DNA from 3 places in the Shouchella phoenicis genome. Region 2 is predicted to be linked to each of the others. Evidence: riboswitches for the same ligand, from Rfam matches in the RefSeq annotation. Region 2 holds a riboswitch; each other region holds the start of a gene.
The links. Region 2 has a riboswitch for S-adenosylmethionine ahead of ABC361_RS15035 (methionine ABC transporter ATP-binding protein). Riboswitches for the same ligand answer to the same signal wherever they lie in the genome.

Region 1: another riboswitch for S-adenosylmethionine. It lies ahead of ABC361_RS10660 (methionine biosynthesis PLP-dependent protein); the one in region 2 lies ahead of ABC361_RS15035 (methionine ABC transporter ATP-binding protein).
Region 3: another riboswitch for S-adenosylmethionine. It lies ahead of ABC361_RS07495 (homoserine dehydrogenase); the one in region 2 lies ahead of ABC361_RS15035 (methionine ABC transporter ATP-binding protein).

The regions. Positions count from the first base shown of each region.
Region 1 is NZ_JBDFMQ010000001.1:1,979,013-1,985,009, reverse strand. It holds gene ABC361_RS10685 (Glu/Leu/Phe/Val family dehydrogenase) at 1-437, shown strand, start outside; gene ABC361_RS10680 (YpdA family putative bacillithiol disulfide reductase) at 529-1,485, shown strand; gene ABC361_RS10675 (asparaginase) at 1,503-2,462, shown strand; gene prsW (glutamic-type intramembrane protease PrsW) at 2,546-3,214, shown strand; gene ABC361_RS10665 (hypothetical protein) at 3,229-3,393, shown strand; SAM riboswitch class I at 3,520-3,619, shown strand; gene ABC361_RS10660 (methionine biosynthesis PLP-dependent protein) at 3,701-4,813, shown strand; gene ABC361_RS10655 (bifunctional homocysteine S-methyltransferase/methylenetetrahydrofolate reductase) at 4,819-5,997, shown strand, end outside.
Region 2 is NZ_JBDFMQ010000001.1:2,795,741-2,801,737, reverse strand. It holds gene ABC361_RS15060 (acyl-CoA dehydrogenase family protein) at 1-670, shown strand, start outside; gene ABC361_RS15055 (arsenate reductase family protein) at 824-1,180, shown strand; gene gcvH (glycine cleavage system protein GcvH) at 1,267-1,656, shown strand; gene ABC361_RS15045 (DUF2553 family protein) at 1,786-2,007, shown strand; gene ABC361_RS15040 (MFS transporter) at 2,081-3,364, shown strand; SAM riboswitch class I at 3,423-3,531, shown strand; gene ABC361_RS15035 (methionine ABC transporter ATP-binding protein) at 3,591-4,613, shown strand; gene ABC361_RS15030 (methionine ABC transporter permease) at 4,606-5,274, shown strand; gene ABC361_RS15025 (MetQ/NlpA family ABC transporter substrate-binding protein) at 5,298-5,997, shown strand, end outside.
Region 3 is NZ_JBDFMQ010000001.1:1,376,975-1,382,971, reverse strand. It holds gene ABC361_RS07520 (replication-associated recombination protein A) at 1-849, shown strand, start outside; gene ABC361_RS07515 (RsfA family transcriptional regulator) at 964-1,584, shown strand; gene ABC361_RS07510 (tRNA threonylcarbamoyladenosine dehydratase) at 2,066-2,833, opposite strand; RNA gene ssrS (6S RNA) at 2,938-3,117, opposite strand; gene ABC361_RS07500 (hypothetical protein) at 3,300-3,608, shown strand; gene ABC361_RS07495 (homoserine dehydrogenase) at 3,603-4,838, opposite strand; SAM riboswitch class I at 4,885-4,990, opposite strand; gene aspS (aspartate--tRNA ligase) at 5,047-5,997, opposite strand, start outside.

The DNA.
Region 1 (5,997 bases), 820 kb from region 2:
AACTTTTTAAAGACACTATAACAAATGAAGAATTGCTGGAAATGGAATGCGATATTTTAGTGCCAGCGGCAATTGAAAATCAAATTACAGCCCATAATGCTGGGAACATTAAAGCATCTATTGTGGTTGAGGCGGCAAATGGCCCGACAACACTAGAGGCCACAAAGATTTTGTCTGAACGAGGAATCTTGCTCGTCCCGGATGTTCTAGCGAGTGCTGGAGGCGTAACGGTTTCGTATTTTGAGTGGGTCCAAAATAATCAAGGGTTTTACTGGTCTGCGGATGAAGTCGAAGGCAAGCTACAATCTGTGCTTGTAGAAGCATTTGACCATATCTATCAATTAGCTAAGCGTCGAAAAGTGGACATGCGTTTAGCTGCTTATATGGTTGGTGTTCGTAGAATGGCAGAAGCTTCTCGTTTTCGAGGCTGGGTCTAACTTGATATACAGTTAAAGAAAACCCTTGTGTATAGCGCTATGCACAAGGGTTTTGCCGATGAATTAGCATGAAGAAGAGGATGATCAACAGATGTATGATGTAATTATTATTGGTGGAGGGCCGTGCGGATTATCAGCCGCAATAGAATGTGACGAGAAAGGGTTATCGACTCTTGTCATTGAAAAAGAAAATATTGTGAACGCCATTTACCGCTACCCAACACATCAAACGTTTTTTAGTACGAGTGAACGGCTAGAAATTGGTGGCGTACCGTTTATAACGGAAGAGCGAAAGCCGAAGCGAAATCAAGCGCTTGTTTATTATCGAATGGTGACAGAGCGCAAACAAATAAATGTACATGCGTATGAAATGGTTCAAACTGTTCATAAGCAGACAGATGGTACGTTCCAAGTTGAAACATCAAAACGTACGTATCAGGCGCGAAATGTAGTGGTTGCAACAGGCTATTATGATTCGCCGAATCTGATGAATATTCCTGGTGAAACAAACAGTCATGTCATGCATTACTTCAAAGAAGCGCACCCGTACTTCAATCATCATGTTGTTGTGATCGGCGGTAAAAACTCGGCTGTTGATGCTGCCATTGAGCTCGAAAAAGCAGGCGCTCACGTCACCATGCTGTATCGTGGCTCCGATTATTCTGCTAGTGTAAAGCCATGGATCTTACCTGAACTCGTGTCCTTGGTAAAAAATAAACGCATTAGTCTTGCTTTTAACGCACATATTAATCAAATTACGGAAAAAGCGGTTTACTATACAGAAAATGGAGAAGAGTCAAAGGCGAAAGCTGATTTTGTTTTTGCGATGACAGGCTATCATCCTGACCATTCATTTTTACGAAACATGGGAGTCGAAGTAGACGATGCGTCTGGTCGACCAACGTTTAACCCAATTACTATGGAAACGAATGTAGCGAATCTCTATATTGCCGGTGTCATTGCCGCTGGTAATCATGCAAACGAAATTTTCATTGAAAATGGAAGAGAGCATGGGAAATTCATCGCAGAAACGATCACGCAAAAGTAGAAAATGGAGGAAAAACATTGAGGCACGTCGTACTTTTAACTACAGGTGGAACAATCGCAAGTACTACAGGTGATAACGGAAAATTAGTTGCTGGTGAATTAACAGGGGAAGAATTAGCTGATTTATGTGGCTTACCCACGGATATTAACGTGACGGTGCAGTCAGTCTTGCAGAAGCCAAGCGTCCACTTAACTTCGGAAGATTGGGCTACGCTAGCTAATGAAGTAAAAAAAGCTTTTCAAGCAAATGATGTAAACGGGGTTGTCGTTACCCACGGTACAGATACATTAGAGGAAACGGCCTACTATTTAGATTTAACAAATGTAGATGAAAGACCTGTTGTTGTAACAGGGTCACAACGAGGGCCAGAGGAAACAGGTAGTGACGCATTTATGAACTTAAGGCATGCGATATATGCGGCATGTGAACCAGATTTAAAAGGCACAGGCTGTGTGGTTGTATTCAATGAACGTATTTTTTCCGCACGCTATGTAAAAAAGGAACATGCTTCAAATATTCAAGGTTTTAATGCTTTTGGATTTGGTTATCTAGGAATTATTGACAATGATGTTATTTTTACGTATCAAAAGCCAATCCGACGGGAAATGTATATGGTAAAGGAACCCACATTTCTTGAGATCGGTATTGCAAAAATTTATTTAGGGATGTCTGAACAAACGCTCCGTGCTATTCTTGATACAGTGGACGGGCTGGTCATTGAAGCCGTTGGTCGAGGTCAAGTGCCGCCACAATTAGTTGCCCCTATTAAAGAGGCATTGCAAAAGAAAAAGCCAATTATTTTAACAACGTCATCTGAGGAAGGGAAAGTGTATCCAACGTATGATTATAAAGGGAGTGCACACCACTTAGAACAACTTGGCGTTATTTTAGGGTCTGATTATGATAGCAAAAAAGCAAGAATTAAAGCGCTCGTTTTGACGGCTGCTCAACAAGATCTTACCCTGGGGTTTTCATAAGCGGTGAAACTTGAGTCTCATTAGCGTGAGGCGTATACTGGACTATGTAGCGGACGTCCTTTTAGAGAGAGGGTCGACAAGCGTTGATTTCTTTTATTCTTGCGGCTCTGGCTCCGGCCATGGCATTGTTCTCTTATGTGTATTTACGTGATTCCTTTAGTCGAGGTGCCATGTTTTTAGTCCTAAGAATCTTTATTATTGGCGCCTTGCTCGTCTTACCAATTTCAGTCATTCAATTTGCTTTCACAGAAGAAGCGATCCTATCACATTCGTTGTCAAAAGCTTTTTTGCTTTACGGATTGATAGAAGAGGGTTTAAAATGGCTGATGTTGTTCATATTTGCTTATCAACATGGTCAACTAAAGCAACCAATTGATGGAATCGTTTTTGGTGTAGCGTTATCGCTTGGCTTTGCCTCCGTTGAAAATAGTTTATATATGATTGCGTATGGGTTTGATCACGTGCTCCCGAGAACGTTATTACCAACCACCGCCCATGCTGTTTATGGAATTATTATGGGTTATTACGTTGGAAGAGCCAAATACCAGCCTTCAAAAAAACAACTATTTCTTTTTTTAGCGGCTGTACTACCAATGATTTTGCACGGAAGTTACGACTACATTCTAATGGATTTTGGACATTATTTCTTATATTTAATGATTCCATTTATGGTTGCGCTTTGGTTATTAGCAATATGGAAAATAAAAAAGGCGAACAAACTAGATGAAGATGAAAAGTGCAATCTGAACTAAAGGAGGAGGATAGCGTGACAACAGCGAATCGTTATCGAATTGTCATTCGTTGCCCTTTATGTGGAGAGAAATATATTTTACGTGGAAAACGAAATGAAAACGGAGAATATGAAACAGGCTTTAAACAGTGTGTATGCGGAAATGAAGATCAATTAATCATTGAAGCGTCACCTGAATAATGAATGTGCAAAGAACGTACAGCTATGTAAGACAAGCTGTGCGTTTTTTATGCATTTTTCATGCTACGGGTTGCAGAATCATTCGTTTTGCGTTAAAGTTGTGACAATAGCAAATAAACTTAATAGATCTTATCAAGAGAGACGGAGGGACATGGCCCGAAGAAGTCTCAGCAACCAGCCTTTATTGGCAAGGTGCTAAATCCAGCAGAAATCTGCAAGATAAGAGAATTGTTCGCAACCTTTCTTCTTATATCTTGAAGAAAGGTTTTTTATGATTGTACCGTTTTTTTAAAAAGGAGGATAAACAATGACAACACATGATGAATCCATTCTTGCGCAAATCGGAAATCGCCGAAATGATGCAACAGGCGCTGTAAATGCACCTGTCTATTTCTCTACAGCCTATCGTCACGCAGGGATTCAAGAATCAACAGGGTACGATTATGCTCGTACTGGAAATCCCACTCGAGAAGTGCTTGAACAAGCCATTGCAAATTTAGAACATGGAGAGCAAGGGTTTGCGACAAGCTCTGGAATGTCTGCCATTCAACTCGTTTTTTCACTATTTGGGCAAGGTGATCATATTTTATGTTCAGATGATTTGTACGGTGGTACATACCGACTGTTCGAAGGAGGATGGACAAAGTGGGGGCTTCACTTTGACTATGTAGATATGGCGGACTTAAATGCTGTTAAAGATAAGTTGAAAGCCGAAACAAAGGCCATTTTTGTGGAAACACCTACAAATCCATTAATGAAAGAAGCCTCGATACAGGAATTGGCCATTATCGCTCAAAAAGCAGATGTACTCCTGATCGTTGACAACACGTTTTTAACACCGTTGCTGCAAAAACCGTTAGTAGACGGGGCAGATATCGTCATCCATTCAGCGACAAAATATTTAGGTGGACATAATGACGTTGTGGCTGGGCTTGTTGTCGCGAAATCGGCGGAATTAAGCGAACAATTAGGCTACTTTCACAATGGAGCAGGCTTCATACTCGGTGCGTTTGACTCATGGTTATTAATGAGAGGCATGAAAACATTGGCACTACGAATGAAGCAACATGAAATTAATGCAAAACGAATCGTTTCGATGTTAGAGGAAGAGTCCCTCGTGCGTGACGTTTTATATCCGGGAAAAGGTGGAATGTTGTCATTTCGTGTGACAGATGAATCTTATATTAATCCCATACTCAAAGCACTTCAGCTTATTTCTTTTGCAGAAAGCTTAGGCGGAGTGGAGAGTTTAATGACGTATCCAGCTACGCAAACCCACGCCGATATTCCTGAAGCACTTCGAATCGAAAAAGGCATCGATCAGACGTTACTACGGCTGTCAGTAGGAATTGAACATTGCGAAGATTTAATCTCTGATTTAAAACAAGCATTTGAACAAGCAACGAATCAAGGGAGGTGAGATCCATGAACTTGAGAGAAACTGTTACGTCTTCTGTGGTTGTTGCTGATGGCGCAATGGGAACGGTTTTATATGAGGCGGGCTATGACTTATGTTTTGAAGAATTAAATCTTTCTAAACCAAACGAAGTCGTTTCCATTCATCAAGCGTATTTGAACGCAGGAGCAACTGTAATTCAAACGAATACGTATGCAGCAAATGCCCATAAGTTAGCACGTTATGGACTACAAGAAGACATGAAAGCCATTAATGAAGCAGCGGTTAAGCTTGCCAAACAAGCGGTGCAGACAAGTGAGAAAAAGCAAGCGTTTGTCGTTGGAACAGTAGGTGGGATTCAAGGGTTTCAATTTGAACAAATGGATCGAAATGACTGTGTAGAATCCCTGAATCAGCAGGTAGATGTGCTTTTAAAAGCGGATGTAGATGGCTTATTGTTCGAAACGTTTTATGATTTTTTTGAAATAAAAGAATTGGTTATCGCAACACGCAAAAAAACGGATTTGCCGATCATTGCAAACGTATCACTTGGTGACATTAGTGTGTTAAAAGGAGGTATTCCTCTCAGTCAAGCTTTAACAGAGCTGTATGAAGCAGGAGCGGATGTAACAGGGTTGAATTGCCGCATGGGTCCTTATCATATGCTACGATCCATTGAAGAACTTGAACTACCGTATGATATACCATTAGCGTGTTACCCGAATGCGAGTTTACCAGGCTATCGAGATGGACGCTTTGTCTATGCATCGAATACGGACTATTTTACATCAATGTCAGAACGATTTATCAATGAAGGAGTGCATGTGATAGGCGGTTGCTGCGGCACGACGCCAGCTCACATCGAAGCGATCAAACAGGCGGCAAGTGGTCGGTCGCCTGTTACGCGAAACATTCGAAAACATGCAAAGCAAACAGAATTGGTGCCGCCGTCTGAGACAAAACAGTCAATTAAAGATGTCGTGGAGCAAAAACAAACCATTATTGTAGAGCTTGACCCGCCTAAAAAATTAAATATTGACAAATTTATAGAAGGGGCAAAAGCGTTAAAAGCTGCCGGGATTGACGCATTAACATTAGCGGATAATTCATTAGCAAGTCCAAGAGTCGATAATCAAACGTTGGCGATGATTGTGAAAGAAGAAGTGGGTCTTCAAAGCCTTGTCCATTTAACGTGTCGGGACCGTAAT
Region 2 (5,997 bases):
TGCGGATGAAGCGGTACAAATCCATGGTGGTTACGGGTTTATGGCCGAGTATCAAGTAGAGCGCATTTATCGTGACTCTCGGATTAACCGTATTTTTGAAGGAACCAATGAAATTAACCGGATGCTTGTGCCTGGTACGTTAATGCGTAAAGCGATGAAAGGTGAGCTGCCATTCCTAGAGAAGGCGACTGCTCTTCAAGAAGAATTAATGATGTTGATGCCACAAGAAGTAGGCGATGAGCCATTAGAGCAAGAGAAGTATTTGCTTTCTATGGCAAAGAAAATCTTCTTAATGATTGCAGGTACAGGGGCGCAAAAATATGGTCCTGAACTAGATAAAGAGCAAGAAGTGTTAGCGGTAGTCGCGGATATCGTGAATGATATTTATTCGCTTGAGTCTGTTGTATTACGCACAGAAAAAGCAATTGCGAAATCGTCAGTTGAAGCTCAGAGCCAAAAATTGTTGATGACGCAAGTGTTTGCGCAAGAAGCAATGAATCGTATTGAAGCAAACGCGAAAAAAGCACTTGTGCATGTGGAAGAAGGCGACACGCTTCGCACGATGCTTTCAATGTTGAAAAAATTAACAAGACATACGCCAATTAACGTTGTTGGTAAGAAAAGAGAGATCGCAAAAGCGGTTATTGCTGAAAAGAGATTTGTTGTTTAACGATTGGTTACACTTTTGAGGGTTATCCCTCAAAAAAATATAAATGCTCCTCTCGCAAGGAGCGTTCTCCTCAGAAAGGAAGCAGCGATTCGCTGTTTCCTTTTAAATTATGTTAAAATGCTCGTAGTTGAGAAGTTTTGAGGAGGAGAAATCATGAGCGTAACAATTTATGAATACCCAAAATGTGGGACGTGTCGCAATGCGAAAAGATGGTTAGACGAACAGAACGTCAATTATGAAGCGATTCATATTGTCGAAGAGCCACCACATGCCGAAACGTTAAAAGAGCTTCATCAAAAAAGCGGTTTAGAACTTAAAGCGTTTTTCAACACGAGCGGAAAAAAATATCGCGAGTTAGATTTGAAAAATAAACGTGAAGCAATGAGCGAGCAAGAGCAATACGAACTTCTTGCTTCTGATGGTATGCTCATAAAACGTCCAATTGTAACTGACGGAAAAACCGTTACACTTGGTTTTAAAGAAAATCAGTTTCAAGAAAACTGGGCATAATGAGCTGTTGTCAAACAAGTTATTCTTTTCGAAACAGTGATTTTCATGTATGATTATGACGAAAACGTTACAATGGAGGGGAAAACATGAGTAAATTACCACAGGAATTAAAGTATTCCGAAGAACACGAATGGGTAAAAACAGAAGATGGAAATGTGAGAATTGGCATTACCGATTTTGCCCAATCTGAACTAGGTGATATTGTATTTGTAGAATTACCAGAAGTAGGCGATGAGATTGAAGCAAATGAGCCTTTTGGCAGCGTTGAATCTGTAAAAACGGTATCAGAGCTTTATGCACCGATTAGTGGGAAAGTCGTTGAAGTGAACGAAGATTTAGATGACTCTCCTGAATTTGTGAATGAATCGCCATACGAAAAGGCGTGGATGATCGTTGTTGAGCCAACTGATTCAGGTGAACTGGACAAGCTCATGTCTCCTAGTGAGTACAGCAGCATGATTAACGAAGAAGATTGATTAAATAAAACGCTCATGGAGAAACGTGTCTCCTTGGGCGTTTTTCATTTTCTGGCTTATCTTCCCTCGGATAGTGGAGCTTCTCCATACATACGATAACTGTAGGCGGAGAGGCCGAAGGAGGAGTTTATGGAAAACGTAAATATCACTCAAAAAGTTGTCGCAAAATATGATGGAGGTCGGCTAAAGCTATACGTCGACGGAGCAATGATTGGGGAAGTCATTGAGACGAGTCAAGGCCTTCAACATAATATGAGTAATGGCTTTATCTTTGATAAGGAACAAATCTTTCAAGCGCAAAATGAAAATTGGCATGAAGTAACGTCATTTATTGAGGATAGTTGGCATTAAAGGCTACCCATATGAGCGGGTATTTCGTATACTTACTTAGAGAGACGAAATAACCGCTAAATGGGGTACATACATGATAAGGGGAAAAAATCTGTTATCAACGTTCCAACCTTATAGTCAGACTGTTCGATATTTTTTTGTTTCATCAATTTGTTTCAATATTGCAATGGGTATTTTTATGGTGATGTACCCGTTTTATGTTCGAGAATTAGGTTACGATGATACCCTGAATGGTTCAATTATTGCTTTTCAAGCTGCTGCCACGGCAATTGCCTTATTACCTGCAGGCATATTAGGCGATCGTTATGGAAGGAAAAAAATGCTCTTAATTGGTGCAAGTATGCTCGCAATTAGTTTTATTATCCGTTCATTTGGAACGTCAGAATGGCTTTTGCTATTTGGAGCAAGCTTAACAGGGTTTTTCTTTGCGTTTTTACAAGTGTCGGCTATTCCTTTATTGGCAGAACATTCTAAAGAAAAGCAGCGTGTGAAGTTATTTGCCCTCCATGCAGCACTGATGATGGCTGCCAATGTAATCGGTCATTTATTTAGTGGCACGTTGGCAGATAGTTTGTTTGCCTTTACGACTTTGACCATGCAGCAAGCCATTCAAATGACATTGTTCCTTGCTTGTGTGTTAGCGCTGGTTTCCTTTTTTCCACTTTGGAAAGTAAAAGAATCCGTTAAAGTTGAAAAGGTACAAAAAGTAGCCATGGCGTTATCTCATGTGCCTAGAAGCAAAGAGTGGAAACTAATTAGCTTATTTGCAGTATCGAGCTTATTAATTGGTTTTGGGTCCGGTCTCGTTATTCCGTATTTAAATTTGTATTTTAATGATCGCTTTGATTTAAATTATTCAATGGTCGGGTTTATTCTCGCTTTAGGTCAGGCAATGACCGTATTTGCTATGCTGATTGGACCAAAGGTTGTTGAGCGCGTTGGAGAAGTCAGGGCAGTTTTCATTCTACAAATGGGGTCGATTCCGTTTTTACTACTAACCGCTTTTACAAACATAATTTGGCTAGCCGTTATTGGGTTTTTATTCAGGCAAGCCTTAATGAATGCTGGAAATCCGATTCAAGCTGCCCTTGTCATGAAACTCGTTCACCCGAAAATGAGGGGAACAGCAAATTCCGTTACACAAATGGTGTTCCAGTTAGGCTGGGCGCTTATGGGACCTGTTTCAATGGGCATTGTTGCTGCATATGGAGCATATTCAGGTTATGCAATTGTGTTTTGCATAACCGCATGCTTATATGTGTTAGGGTCTGTATTCTTTTTACTTGTTTTTCAAAAAAAGGTAGCAGAACACAATGAGTTGAATAAACTAGAGATGGAAAAGCACATAGGTTCATAAAAGGATTGACGGCTGTAGCTCAACATGCTATGATGCCCATATTATCTTAATAGAATATTTCTTATCCAGAGTGGTGGAGGGACTGGCCCGTTGAAACCCGGCAACCGCAAACATTATGTTTGAAGGTGCTAAATCCTGCAAAGCAGCTATGCTTTGAGAGATGAGATGATCATAGGTAAACCTTCCTGTCATCTTACAGGAAGGTTTTTTTATTGGAGGGAATGACTTGATTTCGTTAGAAGGGATCAGCAAAACATATACGACCAAAACATCAACTGTGCAAGCTGTAGACAATGTGGATTTGCAGATTGATAAGGGAAATGTGTTCGGCATTATCGGCTATAGTGGGGCTGGAAAAAGTACGCTAGTCAGATTGTTGAATTTATTAGAACGTCCATCAACAGGTAAAATTACGTTAGATGGTGTGGAACTAGCTTCTCTTGGAAAAAAAGCGTTGCGAGAAGAGCGTCAAAAAATCGGGATGATTTTTCAACACTTTAATTTACTTTGGTCAAGAACGGTAAAAGAAAATATATCATTCCCACTTGAAGTTGCAAAGATTCCTGCGGAAGAACGTAAAAAACGCATTGAAGAGTTAATTGATCTAGTTGGACTACGCGGAAGAGAAGATAATTATCCGTCCCAACTCAGTGGCGGTCAGAAACAACGGGTTGGCATTGCTCGTGCACTCGCAAACAATCCAAAGGTGCTCTTGTGTGATGAAGCGACTTCTGCTCTTGATCCAAAAACAACCGATTCGATACTCGATCTTTTAACCGATATTAATAAAAAACTAAATTTAACAATTGTTCTTATTACACATGAGATGCATGTTATTCAAAAAATTTGTCATGAAGTAGCAGTTATGAGTGACGGTCAAATTGTTGAACAAGGCCCAGTGATTGATGTATTTAGACGGCCAAAAGAAGAGATGACAAAAGAGTTTGTAAAACAAGTAGCGCAAGTTCAATCGGATGAATTTATCGCAGAAGATGTCACGCTTCAACGTGGTGAGCAGGTCATTGAATTAACATTTATCGGTAACCCCGCGGAAGAACAGCTTGTAACTGATTTAATTCGGTCGTTTCCGATTAGCGTTTCGATCCTGCAAGGGAACATTTCCAAGCTTCAACAAGGATCTTATGGAAAGCTGTATCTTCGTGTAGCTGGCGAGCAAGAATCGCTAGCAGAAGCGGTTCAATTTATTCGCCAACAAGAAGTGGAAGTCGAGGTGATTAAACATGCTTGATCAGCTCTTTCCAAATGTGGTTTGGGAGAATTTATGGCTCGCCACTTATGAAACGGTGTATATGACCGTGATTGCGGCTGCTGTTACATTTATATTAGGGATTATATTAGGATTGTTTTTGTATTTAACCGCAAAGGGAAACCCTTGGGAGAATCGATTTTTCTATACGCTTGTCGGTGCCTTTGTAAATATTTTTCGATCCATACCGTTTATTATCTTAATCATTTTGCTTATTCCATTTACGAGAGCTATTGTAGGTAGTATGTTTGGGCCAAGTGCGGCATTACCAGCGCTTATTATCGGTGCAGCACCCTTTTATGCACGCATGGTAGAGATTGCCCTTCGAGAAGTGGATAAAGGTGTAGTTGAAGCGTCGCAAGCAATGGGGTCTTCCAATCGGCATATCATTTTTAAAGTTTTGTTACCAGAATCCATGCCGGCATTAATTTCTGGTATTACTGTAACAACTGTTGCATTAATCGGCTATACGGCCATGGCAGGAACAATTGGTGCTGGGGGACTTGGGACGCTCGCGTTCCAAGAGGGTTTCCAACGAACAAATACAGACGTCATGATTATGGCGACAGTGGCTATACTAGCGATCGTATTTCTATTTCAATGGATTGGCGATTTCTTAGTCAATCGATTAGATAAAAGATAAAAGAGGAAAAGGAGAGAGTTCATATGAATAAATTTTTAAAAGCAGTAGGAATTGCAGGTGTATCCGTGGCACTCGTTGCTTGTGGATCAGGTGATGAAGAAAGCAATGATTTGGCTGAGAATGAAGATGGGGTAACAACCATTCGTATTAGTGCATCAAACATCCCTCATGCTGAAATTTTAGAAGAAGTAGCTCCAATTCTTGAGGAACAAGAGATTGAACTTGATATTCAGATTGCACAAGACTATATTTTACCGAACCGTGCCTTAGCGGATGGCGAAGTCGATGCGAACTACTTTCAACATCGTCCATACCTAGAGAGTCAACTAGCGGAAAATGAAAACTATGACTTTGCTGAAGCAGGCGCAATTCATGTCGAGCCAATCGGCTTATATTCGCAAGACTATGAGGATTTAAATGATCTTCCAGACGGTGCGACGGTAATGATGAGTAACTCTGTTGCAGACCAAGGTAGAATTCTCTCCTTGTTGCAAGAAAATGGTGTTATTACGCTTGAAGATGGCGTCTCAGTAGAAGCAACAGAAGCAGATATTGTGGATAATCCGAAAAACTTATCGTTTAACATGAGTCCTGACGCAGAACTCCTTCCGGCAGCTTATCAAAACAATGAAGCAGAAGTCGTTGCGATTAACTCGAACTATGCGTTAGGCGCTGATATCTCTCCGACTGAAGAAGCGATTGCCATTGAAGGCGAAGATAACC
Region 3 (5,997 bases), 1.4 Mb from region 2:
ATTCGAAGTCGCTGTCATATTTTTGAATTGGAGCAACTTGCGCCAGCTGAAATTGAACAAGCTCTTTATCGTGCGTTAGAAGATAAAGAGAATGGCTTAGGTGAAGAACAGATCGACATTGATTCAAAAGCGATTGCACACTTGTCACTTGCGTGTGGAGGAGATGTCCGTTCAGGCTTAAACGCCCTCGAACTTGCGGTTCTGTCTACTGCTAAAGACGAGCAAGGAATTCGTCATATTAAACTTGAAACGGCTGAACAAAGCATCCAGAAAAAAAGTATTCAACACGATAAAGATGGAGACGGACATTACGATGTTTTATCGGCGTTTCAAAAATCAATCCGAGGCAGTGACGTTCACGCTAGTCTCCACTACCTTGCACGTTTACTTGAAGCAGGAGACTTAGTAAGCATCCATCGACGACTACTAGTCATTGCTTATGAGGATATTGGACTTGCCAACCCGCAAGCAGGCTCTAGAACGCTAACTGCTATTGAAGCTTCGGAACGCATCGGCTTACCGGAAGCACGAATTCCGTTGGCGAATGCTGTGGTCGAACTCGCCCTTTCTCCAAAAAGCAACAGTGCGTATAAAGGAATCGACGCGGCTCTTGCTGCTATTCAAGAAGGAGGCAATGCCACAATTCCATTACATCTAAAAGACGCACATTATCAAGGTGCTAAAAATCTCGGTCGCGGTACAGAATATAAGTATCCACATGATTATGAAGGTGGATGGGTAAAGCAACAATATTTACCAGATGCCTTTAAAGCTCATTCTTACTATGAACCAAATCGTGACAATAAATTTGAAAACGCCCTTGCCTCCCTTTACGATAAGCGTAAATAACCACACTGTTGAATCTGCTAGAATCTTTTTCTCTCTTGTTTATTACTAGCCTAGTATAAAAAAAGCCATGCATGGCTAAAGTAATAGCAAAGACATTAGGCAGGAGCTGAAAAGATGAAAGTGAGACAAGATGCATGGTCGCATGAAGATGACGTTTTATTAGCAGATACTGTGCTAAATCATATAAAAGAAGGCAGCACACAATTAAAAGCATTTGATGAAGTAGGAGATGCCCTAAATCGAACCTCAGCGGCATGTGGTTTTCGGTGGAACGCAGTCGTACGTCAAAAACATTTACGCACAATTGAAGAAGCAAAACGCGAGCGAAAAATGCGCAAACGAATGGTATCAACTCAATTTTTCCCGAGCTATCAAAAGCCTGTCCAAACAACAGTTGAACCTCTTTATTCATATGTTGAAGAAGATGAAAAAGTCGAACCATCAATTGAAGCGATTATTTCCCAATTAAAAAAGTTTGACTCCAATGCTTCATCTTCATTAAAAGAAGAAAACGCAACGTTACGTCAACAGCTTCAGCTAGCTAAAGCTCAAATAGCGGAGATGGAAAAACAACTTTCCCGTAATAAACAGGAACATAGTATGATTGAAGAAGACTATCAATCCCTTATTTCCATTATGAATCGAGCGCGTCGAATGGCCATTTTAGAAGAGGACGCTGAGGAACACCCTATGTTTCGAATGGAAACAAACGGGAACCTTGAAAAAATTGATTAACGACAAAAAACGGATTCGGAAAACCCCGAGATCCGTTTTTTTGTTCACCTACTATTATTTCCAGTCAAGTCCACATTTCTGTGAAAAATCACGATACACTGCTTTTATACTTTGATTAGGTCTGTCTAAAAGCGGTCATCTTTTATCCAAAAATGGGAACGTTCAATTGAATTTGTATTCATCACTTATCGCGCTGATGGACGCTTTCACCACAGGCACAAGCGCGACATCCGTTTGCGCTACGTTATCACTTGCGCTCACGGTGTCTTCTTTGCCGCAGGCAACGCCTCAACCCCTTCAATAACATCACTCTTGCATTTTCTGACTGTTGCTTTTCCCGCTGGAGTCGCCATCAGCGATAATGAATGTGACATGAGAGAAATAAGATTTACATACACCCTAGTTCCATTCACTATATTTCCTAGTAGAACCAAGCCGGCTGTAACGTGTTGCAAATTCAAACTGACTGCAAAAAACGCGGTTAGTCTTGGCGATTGATTTCAATCCCATCCAACAGCTTTGTAATGACATGTCCAGCCATAATTAAACCAGACACAGATGGAACAAACGCATTTGATGATGGTGGAAGCTTCGCTTTACGAATCTTCCCTTGCTCCGCACTTTCTGGAACAATTTCTTGGCGAATATCCTCACGAATTTGTATTGGTTTTTCATCAGAAAAGACAACTGTTACGCCTTTATGAATTCCATCTTTTCTTAATCGCGTCCGAATCACTTTTGCAATCGGATCATAACTGGTTTTGGATATGTCTTCAATACGAAGACGGGTCGGATCTAGTTTATTGGCGACACCCATACTCGAAATTAATGGAATGTTTCTCTTTCGACACTCTTTAATTAAGTGAATTTTATATGAGATTGTATCGCTTGCGTCAATAACAAAGTCTAATTTATGAGAAAAGAAATCTTCGTATGTCTCTTCTGTATAAAACATTTTAAGCGCAACAACTTTGCAGTCAGGGTTTATGTCTTTTATTCTCTCCGCCATTAAATCCACTTTAGGCTGGCCAACCGTTGATAGCAATGCGTGAATTTGCCTATTCACATTTGTAATATCAACATCGTCTTTGTCAACAAGGACGATTTTACCGACACCAGAACGGGCAAGCGCTTCTGCTGAAAATGAGCCTACTCCACCAACACCGAGCACCGCAACTGTACTTCCTTTTAATCGACTTAAACCGTCATGACCAATGGCCAGTTCATTTCTTGAAAACTGGTGTAACACGTCCATCATACTCCTTTATTCATTCCATTTTGCTGTTGTGATCATATCATATTCTCCTCTAAAAGCACACTACAAAAAGCATTTCCTATACAGAAAATGCTTCGTGTTATCCCGATCTTGCCGTAGGAAGTCGATGCTTTGAACCTGCCAGGCAGGTGGGTGCTTTGTACCATTCATTTTAAGTCCTCAGCTACCGAGGCATGTAAGCAAAATAGCAACAGCAAGCTCCCTTTTTTAAAGTGTTGGCTCAAAGAATAAAGCCCTTACGAACAGATCAGGATATGTAATTATCGTTATCATATCAGGTTTTTCACCATTAAGCAATCATTTTTCAAAAAATTGCGACTAAAGGCATATGCTTGTTGTTTGTCCTTATATACCCAACATTTTTCACAAGCAAACCTTGCATATTAATCGAGTTTTCACGAAAAATATGATACATTCTCTTTAAAAGGAGGCAACGATGATGAGCGCCATTGTAATACAGCGATGCATTGAAGTAACGCAGGAGATTGCTTTACTAGAAAAAAGAGTCGTTGAAAGTTCCTTCGAATTAGCTTTGTATAGCGACCGCATTGAAACAAATACCGATCACTTTCCAATTGATAGTGTGTTTGATATCTCGTATCGATTTCCAAGCGACACACCACATTCATTAGGTTTTTTATACCTACACACTAGTAGAGGGGTAACGACGTACAAAATTAAAACGTCGCCAGAGCCCTTTATTAAAGAATTTAAAAAGCTTGTTCCTGAAACAAAATACCATCTATAATTTACTTTCCACTGTTGCATGTTCTTGATCTACTTCTGTCAGCAGTGGGAATGTAAAGAATGGTGTTGCTGACGAAAGTGGCGTCACAATAAACACTTTTCCTCCTTTTACTTCTTTTTCCTTCCAAACCTTTGTTTTTTCTAAATATGGCTTGACCTCACTTAGCTGTTCGTTTTTACAAAACCATACTTCTTGCGCTGTTAATTTTTCTGAAATGCCTTCCTCGATTTTCGTTAAACGATACGTAAAACGTGGCAATACGTCTCGCTGTTGTTCATGGAAAATAAAATCTTCTACCACGCTGTTTGCTGTTGTTTCTTTTCCGGCACCAGGACCGGCAAAAATAAGTCGTTCCATATCTTTCCCTTCAAGGGTAACAGCATTTAAAACGCCACGAATTGGCGCTAAAGAATGTTCTTGATCAATTAAAGCAGGCTTGACGAACCCTTTTAGGGACGTTGAATCTACTTCTAATTTCGCAATTAATTTAAAGGATAAGTGGAGCGCTTTTGCCGCTTGAATGTGCCACTGGTCAATATGACTTATTCCAACACGTTCAATATCATTTGGGGAAATCCATTGATCATAACATTGTCTTGCCAATAAGCAGAGTTTATAAACAGCATCCCACCCTTCTACATCAGAAGTAGGATCCTCCTCTGCATAACCTAATGATTGAGCTTGTTCCAACGCATCTTCATAGGTTCTTCCTTCCTCCATTTTTGTGAGAATATAATTACTTGTCCCGTTGAGGATACCTGCAATCGACTGGATATTCGTTGTAACTAACACACTTTTGAAAACATTCACTATAGGGATTGCCCCACATACTGCCGCATCCCAACCGTAATAAGCACCGTGATCATAAGCAAGTTGCTCAAGTTCTTCCCCGTGCAGTGCCACAAGCTTTTTGTTAGCAGAAATAACGGACGTCCCTTGCTTTAACAATGACTCCGTAAATGATTTTGGAAGGTCTGTTCCGTTTATTGCTTCAAAAACAAGATCGTATTGTTCCTGTTCAAAAAAAGACTCCCATGAAGATGTAAAAAGATTTCGGTGAACAGCCTCATGTTTCTTCACATCTTTCACTAAAATACGAATGATTTCGAATTTTTCTCCGATAATAGTTTCAATCTGTTCTCTGGAACGAATTAATCGTTCATATACGCCGCTTCCAACCGTACCGTATCCAATTAGACCAATTTTCATCTCTGTCACCCTCTCCTTCATTAAAAAAAGCCCCTCTTCTTGGATAAGAAAAGGGGCTTTTTGCCTTTGCTTATCTCTCAGAACCACTGTTCTGCTGAATGTAGCACCTTAACCTCACATAGGTTGGTTGCCGGGCTTCATCGGGTCAGTCCCTCCGCCACTCTCGATAAGTTCGTATGGATTTTAAACTTGATAGTATCCGTAATTATAGAGGGATGTGTTTCTTCTGTCAACCACGCTTCCCAAGGACAGAAAGATTTAAATCAATTAACTGTTCCACACTGACTGCACCTGGTGCATGTGTCATTAAATCACTAGCACTTGCCGTTTTCGGGAAGGCAATGACTTCACGTAAATTTGTTTTTTGTGCCAGTAACATGACAATTCGGTCTAAGCCTAGCGCAATTCCACCATGTGGAGGAGTGCCATATTCAAATGCTTCAAGCAAAAAGCCAAACTCTTCATTGGCTTGTTCCTTTGAAAATCCAAGCGTTTGGAACATTTTTTCTTGAAGCTCACGCTCGTAAATACGTTGAGAACCGCCTCCAAGCTCGTAGCCATTCAAGACGAGGTCATACGCTTCTGCTCGCACATCATCAGGATTCGACTCAAGTAAATGTTCATCTTCTTTTTTCGGACGTGTGAATGGGTGGTGGAGAGCCACATAACGTCTTGCCTGCTCATCATACTCAACGAGCGGAAAGTCAACAACCCAAAGGAAATTGAATTTACTTGTATCAATTAGGTCAAAATCCTTTCCGAATTTCAAACGTAGTGCACCTAATGAATCAAAGACAATTTGCTTCTTATCTGCACCGAAGAATAATAAGTCACCTGGCTTTGCTTGCATGCTTTCAAGCAACGCTTCTGTTTGTTCAGGATTAAAGAATTTTGCAATCGGTCCTTTTAACCCTTCTTCTTCAACCTTCAGCCAAGCTAAACCTTTTGCTCCATATGGCTTAACAAAATCCGTAAGTGCATCAATCTCTTTACGAGAAAGTTTGTCAGCACCACCATTGAGGTTGATCCCTTTTACAATACCATTTGAATCAATTGCTTGTCTAAATACTTTAAACTCCGTATCTTCTAAGACTGTAGTCAAATCAACTAGTTCCATCCCAAATCGGGTATCAGGTTTGTCAGAGCCGTAGCGATTCATTGCATCTTCATATGTCATCCG